Asticcacaulis excentricus CB 48: one gene and its partner. The protein of the gene in region 2 interacts with the protein of the main gene of each other region in a pairwise test. Links are inferred from orthologs where the notes say so. Each region holds a gene or a part of one and is shown on either strand. Other genes may lie near its edges.

Region 1 (5,598 bases), on a different replicon or contig from region 2:
GGCTTCTACTGGCACTGTGCCGGAGACGGGCAACTGGCTGATCTGCAAGCCGCCGTTTCCAGAGCGGTTCAGAGTTCTGATGGCCGTCTCTACCTCGATATGAGCGATGTCGGCGGGGAGGGAGCCGTTGCCGGTTATCAGGGCGAAGGTCGCATCGCGCTGGGGGCGGGTGAACACCTGATCCTGCTCGAAGATTACAGCGGGGCGCTGGACTATGCCACCAGCACAGTCCTCCATTTCGATCTGGCCGAAGGGGCGACTCTGATCCGCGTGGTCATTCTCGATGAGCCGGAAAGCGCCGTTTCCGTGCGCCGTTCGACCGTGACCACCGCTCCGGGCAGCGTCTTCAAGCAGTATGTCTTCGCCACCGGGGCGAAGTTCCAGCGCTTTGAAACCCACGTCGAGCACGACGGTCATGGCGCGCAGGTCGAGATGCACGGGGCCTATCTGCTGAAAGACACGGCGCACTTTGACTATACGACGCGCGTCAACCACGCCGAGGTCGATGGCGCAACGCAACAGTTGATCAAGGGCCTCGTCAAGGACCGCGCTACGGCGGTGTTTCAGGGGCGCATCTATGTCGAAAAGGGCGCCGACGGCACCGACGCGCGCATGCGCCATCAGGCCCTGATGCTCAATGACGGAGCGCATGTGCGCGCCAAGCCGGAGCTGGAAATCTACGCCGACGACGTGCAATGCGCGCACGGCAACACCATCGGCGCGCTGGACGAGTCGGCGCTGTTCTTCTGTCAGTCGCGCGGTATGCCCGAAGAGGTGGCGCGCGCCCTGCTGATGCAGGCCTTCGTCGTGCCCGTCGCCGAGCAGATCGAGGACGAAGCCCTGCGTGACATGGTGCTGAACTGGATCGCCGACAAGACGGAGGGATTCTATGCCCTTTGATGTCGAAGCGGTCCGCCGCGACTTCCCCATCCTCAGCCGTCAGATCAACGGTAAACCGTTGATCTATCTCGATTCCGGAGCCTCGGCGCAGAAACCAACCGCCGTGATCGACGCCATGAGCCACCATATGGCGCAGTCCTACGCCAATGTGCACAGGGGCCTGCACCGGCTGGCCAATGAGGTCACCGATGCCTTTGAGGCCGGGCGCGAGGCTGTGGCGAAGTTCATCAACGCCGCCCGCTCGGAAGAGGTGATCTTCACCAAGTCGGCGACGGAGTCGATGAACCTCGTCGCCCAGACCTGGGGGCTGGCCAATATCACGGCGGGCGATGAAATCCTGATCACCGAGTTGGAGCATCACGCCAATATCGTGCCGTGGCACATGCTGGCGCAGCGCACCGGTGCGGTGCTGAAATGGGTGCCGATCCTTGAGGACGGCAGCCTCGATATGGCGGCGTTCGATCAGTTGCTTACCAATCGCGTGAAGCTGGTAGCCGTGGCGCACATGTCGAATGTGCTGGGCACTATCAATCCGGTTGAGGCGATCATTGAAAAGGCTCACGCGGTCGGCGCTAGGGTGCTGATTGACGGCTGTCAGGGTGTGGTCCATCTGCCTGTCGATGTGCAGGCGCTGGGCTGCGATTTCTATGCGTTTTCGGCGCACAAGCTGTACGGCCCGACGGGTCTGGGGGTGTTGTGGGGCCGATATGACCTGCTGGAGGCCATGCCGCCCTGGCAAGGGGGCGGCGAAATGATCGCCCGCGTCTCCAAGGAGATGATTACCTATGCTGAGCCGCCGCATCGTTTTGAGGCCGGGACGCCCGCTATTCTTGAGGTCATCGGGCTGAAAGCGGCCATTGACTGGCTGTCGCAGATCGATCGTGAAGCCGCTGCGGCGCATGAAGTGGCGCTCTATAAACGCGCTCATGCGGGGCTGAAAAAGATCAACGCCCTGCGCATCTATGGCGAAGCGGCGGAAAAAGGGTCGATCCTGACCTTTTCTCTGGGCTCTGCCCACGCGCACGACGTTGCGCAGATACTCGACCGCTACAATATAGCGGTGAGGGCGGGGACGCACTGCGCCGAACCGCTGATGACACGGCTGGGGGTGACCTCGACGGTGCGCGCCTCCATCGCGCTTTACAATACCGAGGCCGAGATCGACGCGCTGATTGCGGCGGTCGAAAAGGCGCAAGGGTTTTTTGAGTAATGACCATGTCCAAGCACGAGATCATTTCCCTGTCCGCTGAGGACGCCAGCGAAACGGTTGCCGAACCGGGGCAGGCCGAGCTGTTTGCACCGGAAGAAACGACGGCGGTCGAGCCCCAAAATCCTGAGCTACTGCCTCAGGAGGAACTGGATCGCCTGACCGATGAGCTGATCGCGGCGTTTAAGACGGTGTTCGACCCGGAAATCCCGGTCGATATCTATGAGCTGGGCCTGATCTATCGCGTCGATATCAATGACAACCGCGAAGTGGTGGTCGATATGACCCTGACCGCGCCGGGGTGCCCGGTGGCGGGGGAAATGCCCGGCTGGGTGCAAAATGCGGTGATGGGCGTGCGTGGTGTCGCCGATTGTCACGTTAATCTGGTTTTCGATCCGCCGTGGGACTCTTCGAAGATGAGTGACGAAGCCAAACTTCAGCTCAACATGTTTTAGTTCGCATAGGGGAAACGCGGTTTCCCCTATGTGCCCCCTTCCGTGAGTATAAAGGCCGCAGAGATAGCTATGGATATTCAGCCTGTTATCACGCCTCGTCCCCGTCGGCCCCGTCCAGCCATCGTGTCGCTGACGGATGCGGCCGCCGCGCAGGTCAAGACCATTATGTCGCGCGCTGACAAGCCCTATGTGGGTCTGCGCGTCGGTGTGAAGCAGGGCGGCTGCGCGGGTCAGGAATACGTGCTGAGCTATGCCGAGGCCGCGGACCCGCTTGACGAGGTGGTGACCGACAAAGGGGTGACCATACTGATCGAACCTAAGGCGGTGTTGTATCTGGTCGGCACCGTTATCGACTATGAGACGACCAAGCTGGCGTCGAAGTTCGTGTTTAACAATCCGAACGAGACGGATGCCTGTGGGTGTGGTGAAAGTGTAACGATCAAGCCCGCAGCCACGGAATCGGACTAACCCGCATCAGGCCCGCAAGGCCAGAGGCACAAACTCGACCTCTCCACTGCGTCCGGTTAGCCAGTCGAGCGCTTCATCGGCGGTGTAGAAGTTGCGCATCGTGTCTTTGGGGAAAGAGGCGTAATCGCGCTGAATGGAGTCTTCTTCGACCGCATCGTGTGTGACGAAGGCGACACGCCGACCTTCGGGGACATTGCGGGTCCACTCGGCCCAGGTCTGCGCAAAACGTTCGCGGTCTTCGTCTTCCAGATGGCCGGTGTAGCGGCGAAAGTCGATCAGACGGTCATAGCGCCACGGCTCGCCGATTTCGGCATAGGCTTCGATGAAGCGGTCGCACAGTTCGGCGCTGGGCATAGGGCCGAAAACGCGGGCAATCAGGATGGAATGAATGTCATCCAGATAGACACTGAGGCGATATTTTTGCGACATGGTAAGCGAACTTTGTGATTTATCCGGTTAGCTTACATGCCAATACTTAAGAACCACTTATCTTAAAAGGGAACCGGTGTCCCTCCCACGAGTCAGGGTTGTGGGGTGGTGAGCCATTCGATGGCTTCGTCGCGGCGTTCGAAGAGTTGTATGAAGGCCTTGGGGAAGGCGTCACCCAGCGCGTTCAGGCGTGCGCGGTCGAACGGGTCGCTGGAGAGCAGGGCCAGACGCCGCCGCGGTGGGGGCGGCGTACCGGCGGCCTGAGCCAACCAGGCGGCTGCCCGCATCAGGTCGGCCAGTTCCACCACGCCCTGAGCGGAGCGCATATCCAGAATACGGTTGTAGAGCCACGGCTGGTCGATCCGCTGATAAATATCGATCAGGGCATCCACAAAGCCCTCGCTGGTATAGTCGCCGCGGGCGGTGACAATCAGCAGATTTTTATCCGTGTCGATAAGATGGGAGAGACGGAGAGGGCGCGGCACGGCGGACCTTACAGAACAGGACTGGCTGCTGTATTCTTAAAGGGCGTCTGTTAAAAAACCTTATATCTTATGTATTTAAGCGGCAACGGGCCCTTCACTGACCAACTCGGAAGGTTCAACCGGGCCGCCGCGCACTTCGGCAATCAGTTCCTGTGTGCGGCCTTCGATGCGTGATTGCAGCACTGTCATGAACTGCGCTTTGTCGAGGCCGGGCGCGATCGGTTCAAGGAACTCCAGCACCGCTGTGCCGGCGGTCTTGCGGTACTGCGTTTCCTGCCAGAACAGACCGAGATTGGTGGCGACGGGCACTACGGGGCGGTTGAAATTCTTATACATGTGCCACACGCCTGAACGATAGCGGCGATAGGTGCCGGGCGCATTGAGGTGGCCTTCGGGGTAGATGAGGATGTGGCGGCCGTCACGGTCGGCTTCGGCCGAACGCTGGCTGAGACTGCGTCGCGCTTCGTGGCCGCCGCAATTATTGACGACAATGGCCCCCAGCTTGCGCAGCAGCGTGCCCATCAGCGGAAACTTTTCCAGATGATCGCCGGTGACGAAGGCCACGTCCTCAAACTGCGAATAAAGACAAAAGCCGTCGCCCCAGGACTGATGCTTGGCGGCGAAGATGACCGGCGTGTCCGGCACGAGGTGACGCCCGCGCACCTCAAGCCGGATGCCGGCTAGTACCCGCATGGCCCAGACCATTCGCCGCGTATAGCGCTGCACCACCCACAGAACCGGTTTGCGACCCGGCAAGAGCGACAGGCCAATAGCCATCAGGCTGTAGCCGATGGAGAAAACCCAGTAGGCAAGGGCGAAGGCGAAGGCGCGCATGGTAGTATCCACAAAGAAAGCTGGTGACGGGATCGCCACCAGCTTCTTGTTGCATAAATTTGAACAATGTTCAAATTATATTTTCTCAGTTATGTTTCTCAGGCGGCGTCGGTCGCTTTCAAGGCCGATTTGGCACAGGTGACCATGTTGCGACCGTTATTCTTCGACTGATAGAGGGCCTTGTCGGCGCGATCAAGCAGGTCGTAGGCGTCTTCGCCGTAGTCACGCTCGGCGATGCCAACAGAAATCGTGATCGTGCCAAGATCTTCATTCGTGGAACGGCGCTTGAGCACGCGGGAGGCGATTTCCTGTCGCGCTTCGTTGAGCAGACGCTCGACGACAGCCATATTTTCGCTGGGGAAAATCATAGCAAATTCTTCACCGCCGTAGCGCGCGGCCATGCGTGGGGCGCGACCAATGCGCGACAGGACTGAGGCGACGTAACGCAGGACCTGATCGCCCGTCTGATGGCCCCAGGTGTCGTTGAAGCGTTTGAAATGGTCGATATCGAGAACGGCCAGAGTGATATTCTTGCCTTCGTCGCTGTCGCAGTGGCGTTCCAGCGCTTCGTCGAAGGATTTGCGATTGGCCAGATTGGTCAGGGCGTCGGTCATGGCTTCCAGGCGCACCTGATCGAGGTGTTTACGCAGACGTGCCACTTCGCGTGAGGACTCGCTGAGGCGAACCTCGAAATGGGCGTGCTGGTTTAGGATTTGCGAGGTGGCGTCCGTCAGACGCCCGACTAGCTGGCGCAGGCGTTGTGCATCGGAATCACCGTCGATGCTGCTGCGTGCGCCTTCTAGAGTCTCGTTATAGTCTT
Region 2 (7,450 bases):
GCGCCAATTCGCGCTGTAACTGGTTCGATGGCCCCACCCTGCTGGCGTTGAAGGCCGGGCTGCTGCAAAACCGCAATGCGGCGCTTAATCACGGCGTCGCCCCGTCCGCCGTCTATGCCACGATCGACCACGCCCGCGCCGCAGCTGCCCGCGCCGACTGCAACAACCCGGCGCTGGTGAAGGAGGTCGAAACCCTGCGCGGCGCCTATCGCGGCTTTGTGGCGCAAAACCGCCTTACGCTGCGCGGGCTGCGGAGCGAATGGCTGGCCGACCGCACCGAACAGAGCCTGTCGAAATGGCGTCTTGTGCAGTATCAGCAGACCGGCGATGTGGCCATGGGCTTTGGTCTCTTCGGCACGCTGAAAGGCCAGACGCTCAGTGTGATGGCCCAATTCAGGGGCGAGACGCCCTTTGCGGCGCGACTGATTGTGCGCGACACGGCCCGCCGTTCAGGCTTGATCAACCGCGATGCTTTGGCCGTGTCGGCGCAGATGCCCAAAGGCATTGGCCCGTCTGATCTGAGCTTCAGTGCCTCCGGCCGTCGCACCACACAGATCGCTCTGACGAACGCGCCACGCGTCAATCTGGCCGGTTTTACAGTGGATGGAAAATTCGCCGGTCACGCCGAAAAACGCGACACCCTGCGCTTTGATTTTCCGATGAGCGCCACGGTCGCCATCGGAAAGCTCGACCCGCGCGAAGACATTGTGGTGGCCTTCGACTTCAACAGCGGCACGCAGTATGCGCGCTTCGAAGCCGGGGATTTCGTGCCGGGGCTGGTCTTCGCTACCCTACCTTCGCCCTATGGGGTGAAGTAAACCCTCATACCGCCCCAATTTGTTTACCGTGGGGACCGCACGAGCTGGCGAAGCGAGTAAGATGTGGTGGGCGTTCTGACTAACCTACCTTGGAATACGTCTTTTTCAACCCATTGAAGATACCTACCACCTCGCCCCGCAGGTCGTGCAGGCAGGTGTAATCCCTCACGACTTCGCTGGGCGGATCACAAAGTCGCTGCCGGTCAGGTCGGGCGGCATGTAGAGGCGGTCTTCCAACGGCTTGGGCGTTTCTGTGGAAAGAGCCACCCGCATTTCATTCTCCGATGCGCCCGGCGGGCTGAGCGGCAGTTCCGGCTGATCGGAATTGACCACCACCGGCAGCAACACGCTCACGCTCGTGCCGACACCCAGTTCGCTCTCGATCGTCATACGCCCGCGGTGCAGCCCCGCCAGGGCCTGCACTAGCGACAGGCCCAGCCCCGTTCCCATCGCGCGCTGTTCCATCGGCCCGGATTGCTCATAGGGCTTGCCCAGCCGCTTTAGGTCTTCGGGGGCGATGCCGACGCCGGTGTCCGTGATCTGGATGTCGATACTGTGCTGACCCGTTTCGCTGAGCATTAGGGTGATCGTGCCGCCCTGCGGCGTAAATTTCACGGCATTAGATAGAAGGTTAAGGCACATCTGCTTGATGGCGCGCTTGTCAGCGGTGACCTCAAGCGGCGTTGGCGGCAGGACCGACTTCACCGTCACGCCTTTTTCATGCGCCGTGGCAAGTATCAGACGCAGCGCAGCCGATACCGGTTCGCGCGCGTCGAAACGTTCCAGCGATAGCTCATAGCGGCTGGCCTCGATCTTCGACATGTCGAGCACGTCATTGACCAGATCGAGTACATGCTGCCCCGACTCCCAGATCAATTGCGAATATTCGGCGTATTTGCCGGTCAGCGGGCCGAACATTTGCTGACGCATGATGTCTGAAAAGCCGATGACGGCGTTGAGCGGCGTACGCAGTTCGTGGCTCATTCCGGCCAGAAAACGCGACTTGCCCTCATTGAGCGCTTGCGCTTCCTGACGTGCTGTCTCCAACTCGTCCTCGCGCGCGTGTTGCAACGAGGCGTCGGACAGGACGCCATAGAGCTTGCCATCCGCGCCGCGCCGCAGGTTGAGGCGAATGAAGTGATCCAGTGCGGCGTGCGGCATGAAACCAGCTTCGGCGCGACCGGTGTCTTGCGCCGCCTCAAGCGCCTGCATCAGGCCCAGTCGATGAGGAACGTGGGCGCAGGTGATCAGGCCGTGCTTCATCAGAAGCGCCATATCGAGCCCCGGCGGCGTCTCGCCATAGGCCGACAGCAGGCGGCCCTCGCCATCGACGACAATGATCAGATGCGGCTGTTCGCTGAGTAGGGTCAGAAAACGGATGCGGTCGTGTTCGACGCCGCGCACCGCCTCGGTACGCATGCGCAGCGCCGGCAGCAACGACAGGCCGAGACCCGTGACCAGCGTGATCACCGCCACCGAAGACAGCCAGAAGCTTTCGACAATATCCGGCAGGGGAAACAGCCGCATCAGCGAAAACAGGATGGCAAACAAGGTCACGGCCACCGACAGTGCCGCCCCAAGAAGGATCAGCCGCCGCTGATTGAGCGCCACGGCCGCCGCCATCGGCGCGGCCACCCAGGGTGCCAGCGGCCCCAGCACACCCCCAGTAAGACCGAGCGCCGCAAGACAGGCCAGGGCCCACACCCACACCAGCATCTGCCGCGTGCGGAAATCATCCCGGCTGAGCAGGAAGACGCTGCACACACCCGGCAGGGCCGCCGCCGCCAACGCCGCCAACACATTGACCGAGGCCGGCAGAAAGATCAGATAGATCATCGAGGCCAGACTCACCGCCGACCAGCCGAGATGCCACCCAATGACCCCGAGCCGCACACGACTGCGCGGCGTGGCCATAGCCCCGTTGGGTGATCTCAGTTCCTGAAGATAGGATTTCAGCGGCACGTGTTAACTCTTGACTACACGCGCCATCCTAACCAACTGCCGCCAAAAGAGAAAGGCTATCCCCCGCAAAGCGAGAAAAGGTCAAAGAAAAGTCGTCTTTCGCCCCGGAAACCTCTGCTTAAGACGTTAACTGTACGATTCATCCCAAAGTTTAATTCCTCCCCTTACTCTTGCGGCGCACGCTTATGGACAAACAATCGGCGGCCCTCACCCCGTCTGCCTGCTCCCTTCCGGAAAGCGACTTCGGCAAGCGTGCCTTTATGCGGATGGTGAGCCACGAACTGCGCACCCCGCTCAACTCGATAATCGGCTTCGCCGAGGTGCTGACACATGAACTCTACGGGCCGCTCGGCGCGCCGCAATATACCGAATATGCCGGCATTATCCGCGACAGCGGTAAGAAATTACTTAGCCTTTTCAATGATGTGCTGGAACTGGTGCGGCTGGAGAGCGAGCCCGGCTTGCTGCGCCCGGAAATCGAAACCATTCCGCCGCATATCCATGACGCGGCGCGCCGTCATGCCGCCTGCGCCAAGGCCCGCGGCGTCAATATCCTGCCCGGCCTGACCGACGCCGAACTCAGCGGGCGCTTCGACCCGCGCGGCCTTGGCTTGTGTCTCGATCACCTGATCAGCAATGCCATCGACTTCACACCCGAAGGCCGCGATGTCGAAATTACCGCCCGACCGGACGGCGACTTTGTCGATATCGCCATCTTCAATCCAGGCAAGGCCCCAGACCCCGCCGAGATTCCGCGCCTGATGCGGCCGTTCGAGCAGGGGGCCGGCGACTATAACCGCAGCCGCGAAGGCGCTGGGCTCGGCTGGTCGATCGTCAAACTGGCCTCAGAAGCCATGGGCGGTGGCTTTTCGGTACAATCAGACCCAAGCAACGGCCTCAAAGCCACCGTGCGCCTGAAACGACGGTGAGTTTTCGGTTTGAATCGCAACCGGCTAACGCGCTATAGCGACGCCATGACCGATACATTCGACGCCCGCCTGAGCGACCTTCTCGAAGAATTTGACCTTTTCGATGACTGGGAAGACCGCTATCGCTATATCATCGACCTGGGGAAGACGCTGGTGCCGCTGAGCGAAGCCGAGCGCAACGAGGTGACGCGCGTGCGCGGTTGCGCCTCACAAGTGTGGCTGATGATGGATGAAACCGGCGACGGAATTTTGCGCTTCCGCGGCGATTCCGACGCTCATATCGTCAAGGGGCTGATCGCCATTCTGGTGCGACTGCTAAACGGCCTACCGCGCGCCGAGGTGCGCAACTTTTCGATCCGCGAAACCCTGACCCGTCTGGGGCTGGATGAGGCCCTGTCGTCACAGCGCACCAATGGCCTGATTTCGATGGTCGAGCGCCTGAAGCAGGCGGCGGCCTGATCCAGGGAGGTTGCTTCCGCGTTTACTTATCCCTGCACCGTTACTCCCCCTTCTCGGTGAGGATCATCACGGCAGGCTTTGAGTTGCTTTGTAAGCTGAGCAGGCGGCCGACCGCGAACCCGTGTCTTCTGTTTCTTTTGCACGCAACCGATCGGTTAAACCACGCCGAGCGCCCCAGACATTGCTGTCAGTCGCAGCACCTTGTTTTAGCACTCTGAGACCACCGCTCGCTCCGTAGAAAAGGCCTGAGACGGTTAGGCCCGCATACGGATGTCAGCTTCGATATCGCGCAGGCGGCTGGCGCGGCGCTTGGCGATCATGCCCATACTGCCGATGACCGACACGGCGGCGCAGAACAGACCGAACTGAATGAGTCCTTCCGGGCGGAAGCCATAGGCGGTGCCAGAGGTCAGATAGCCATATAGCAAGGCCACTGTGCCGGGCACAGAGCCGATGGCCACGCCGACCGCGCCCCAGACGTATTCTGTCACGTATTCACGCCGCACATCGCACAAGGCATCCAGCTCTTCGTTCGACACGACATGGCGCAATGGCTTTTCCAACGTGTTACGCGGAGGGTTTTTGAGCGGAGTCACAATGGTGGGGTTGGCCTTGTCTTCAGACATAATGTGTCCTTTCCCGAGCTGTCGATATATCCTCTGCGCAGGCGTTATGAAGGTCAATCGGGTAACGGCGGTTTTTGTTAACAGTGTATTAAATATGCTGTAGTTTTCGGTATTTTCGTTTCATTGTGGGACAAGAATGGGGCAACCGCACATGGGATGACAACCAGACAGTCGAGTAAAGACTGCGTCTATGCTTGCAGACCACGGGGCGCCCACGATAAACGCCAACCTTCTCGACCCACCTAATAACGCACCGGCCCGGCCAGTCACCCGGCGCCAAAGCCGCCTTTTACGGCGGCGACGCCCCTCGAAGATCGTAGAACGGAAGGTTACTGGCCGCGGCACGGCGACGGCCAGCCACGGTCAGGTGCAACGCGCTTCAGGCAGCCTTCCTACGCGGCAGAGCCAGGCCTGAGGGCATGTCGAGCAGGCAAGCCTCCAGCCGCTCTATCTGCTCGTCCAACAGGCGGTTGTCCCGCAAATCCTCGATGCGGCGGCAAGCGTGGCCAACCGTCGTGCGGTCACGTCCGAAGGCCGCCCCGATACGGTGGAGCGGCCATTGCCAGGCCACCGAGATCAGATACATGCACAGCTGCCGGGCACGCGATGTGCGCGCATCTTTGCGGTCTAAGGCGCGCATATCGCTAAGCGGCACCCCGGTCACCACCGACACCAGCCCCATCACATAGTTGGCCTGCGACAGGTCCGCCCGCGCGTCGGCGGCGATTTCCGCCTCTGTCTGCACCCTTCGTTTCATAGCTATCCCCTTTCACGAGACTCGCATGTTGCCAATTTGTTCTCATGTTAAGCGGCGCGGATATTGAGAGGATAGTTTTCCTATTTCAAGTGAACATTTGGGTAGCTATGCCTATTTTTTAGTCTGAGGTGGGGGGATAGATGTCCAGCCGCCCATGGCACAACCCTCTGCGCGCCAGGGTGATTTGTCGCCTGCGCCAAAGTCAAAATCATTATGACAGAAACATCAGGCGGCGCGGATACCGCTGGGGCCAGTCAGTTCCGGCTGGCCGATCAGGGCATCATGGCCCAGAATCATATCGACATTGACCCCGTCCGAGGCCAGCGGCAGACGCAGCCAGAACAGGCTCAGCGATTTCGAACCGCGCCACGCCATGGAATGCAGACCGACACCGGGTTTGCGCGTGCGCACAACGAAGGTGAGCTCTTCGGCCCAGTAGCGCGCTTCATCCGCGCCATAGATGTCTGTGAACGACTTGCCCGTGATCTCCATGCCGTAGGCTGTGTAGAGGTCGGTGCCCGCCAGCCGCTGACGGAACCGCTCCGGTTCATTGGCCGGATCGGCGGCCAGCACGTCAATCAGGGAAATGGTTGGTAGCAGCTTGCGTACACTGCACGGATCGATATCAGCGCGCGACGGTAGGCGTCCGGAGCGGCGCAGGCTCTTCCAGTAACGGAAGACCTCTTCATGCATGCGCAAAGCGCTCAGCATTTCCGCTGCCATGCCCGTCATAATCGCCTGAAACCTTGCCCCGTATACGAATCACTGATCTTCACCTTCTCTTAATCAGTGATTCCTTGGCAAGCAAAAAAGGGTTAACCAGAGATTTAAGCCCGGTTAAGACCGCCGCCTATCCACAGATGCGGGCATTGGGATGGGGCCCACATGATTTAGACTCCTTTTGTTCTCATCACGCTGGGCGGTTTGGGACAAAATGCCGCTCTTATCTGTTTACAATGCCAATAAAGGCACAAAATCTCATTCCTTGAGCGGTTTGGTACTTTGCCGAGTCTTGCGCGACGGGTCGCGCGAGGCGACTCTATATTTATTGCCAGCCCGTTTCGCCTGTTAGACCGGATTTCGTTCAGATTGGGTCGAAATACCGCTTCAACCTTTTGCCTGGTCGCGTATATGCTTGCGAAAACCCTCGCACACTTTTGCGAGCGCTTTACCGCTTCAGATCCTGCGCAAAGGCCAGCATGGCGGCCCGTTGCGGTACCGATAAGACGTCTATCTCCATCGACTCCCCTTGCGACAGGGCGCGGATCATCATCGGTGTAAGGGCCGAAGACAGAGACCAGTTCCAGTAGCGCAGCACCGTCTGGGCGCGATCAACGGCCAGGGTGTCATAGACCACCAGTACGCGCTCAAGGTCAGGGTGCACCTCCCCGTCCTTCTGCCCAGGACGGCGCAGAGCCCGCCACAGGTTGCGCAGATCGGCCTTTTTCAGCCCGGTCGCCTTGCACAGAACGGCCAGCGCCTCGCCGCCGCCATCGCGTAGGATTTTGGCCCCGGTCGAGGGCTTAATACCGGACAGATAAGAGATTTCCTCGGCCGTGTGCCGCGTCATACCGCTACGCGCGGCCTCGGCAATGGCGGCTTCCAGACTGGCGAACGGGCTTTTTTTCAGAGCCTCTCGGTTGCGCTGACGACGCTCGATAAATTGCAACGCCTTACGCGCCAGCGGATCGCTCCACCCCTCCTTGGCGGCCATAGCGAACACATCGCCGGCGGAATCCTGCATGACTTCGCGGTTGACGGCAAAGCGGCTCAGGATGACGCGACGCACATCGGCATCGGCCCACCAGAACATCACATAGGCTGAACTGGGGCGCAGTTCCAGCCGCCGGATCAGATGCGGTACCAGTCGCGGTGCGTCCTGACTGAGCGACACGGCCG

Evidence for each region. The genes of interacting proteins can lie anywhere in the genome.
Region 1: the proteins of ASTEX_RS03080 (region 2) and ASTEX_RS13700 interact in binary tests that used the Escherichia coli proteins (3 or more experiments, as listed by UniProt). The link is inferred for Asticcacaulis excentricus CB 48 from one-to-one orthologs.

What each region holds. Positions count from the first base shown.
Region 1 is NC_014817.1:435,552-441,149, forward strand. The notes cover bases 1-2,999. They hold ASTEX_RS13700 (cysteine desulfurase), read left to right. Parts: upstream 1-889; coding sequence 890-2,110; downstream 2,111-2,999. Other genes in these bases: sufD (Fe-S cluster assembly protein SufD), read left to right, coding at 1-900; ASTEX_RS13705 (SUF system Fe-S cluster assembly protein), read left to right, coding at 2,116-2,562; ASTEX_RS13710 (HesB/IscA family protein), read left to right, coding at 2,632-2,999. In the rest of the region: more of ASTEX_RS13710, read left to right, coding at 3,000-3,030; ASTEX_RS13715 (hypothetical protein), read right to left, coding at 3,037-3,459; ASTEX_RS13720 (STAS/SEC14 domain-containing protein), read right to left, coding at 3,552-3,944; ASTEX_RS13725 (lysophospholipid acyltransferase family protein), read right to left, coding at 4,020-4,778; ASTEX_RS13730 (GGDEF domain-containing protein), read right to left, coding at 4,877-5,598. UniProt on the Escherichia coli protein: Cysteine desulfurases mobilize the sulfur from L-cysteine to yield L-alanine, an essential step in sulfur metabolism for biosynthesis of a variety of sulfur-containing biomolecules.
Region 2 is NC_014816.1:656,788-664,237, reverse strand. The notes cover bases 2,742-5,461. They hold ASTEX_RS03080 (SufE family protein), read left to right. Parts: upstream 2,742-3,754; coding sequence 3,755-4,168; downstream 4,169-5,461. Other genes in these bases: ASTEX_RS03070 (helix-turn-helix domain-containing protein), read right to left, coding at 5,174-5,461; ASTEX_RS03075 (hypothetical protein), read right to left, coding at 4,423-4,794; ASTEX_RS03085 (sensor histidine kinase), read left to right, coding at 2,966-3,709; ASTEX_RS03090 (sensor histidine kinase), read right to left, coding at 2,742-2,780. In the rest of the region: ASTEX_RS03095 (hypothetical protein), read left to right, coding at 1-818; more of ASTEX_RS03090, read right to left, coding at 984-2,741; more of ASTEX_RS03070, read right to left, coding at 5,462-5,551; motility/cell cycle regulatory protein MopJ, read right to left, coding at 5,777-6,283; ASTEX_RS03060 (DUF2336 domain-containing protein), read right to left, coding at 6,720-7,450. UniProt on the Escherichia coli protein: Participates in cysteine desulfuration mediated by SufS. Cysteine desulfuration mobilizes sulfur from L-cysteine to yield L-alanine and constitutes an essential step in sulfur metabolism for biosynthesis of a variety of sulfur-containing biomolecules.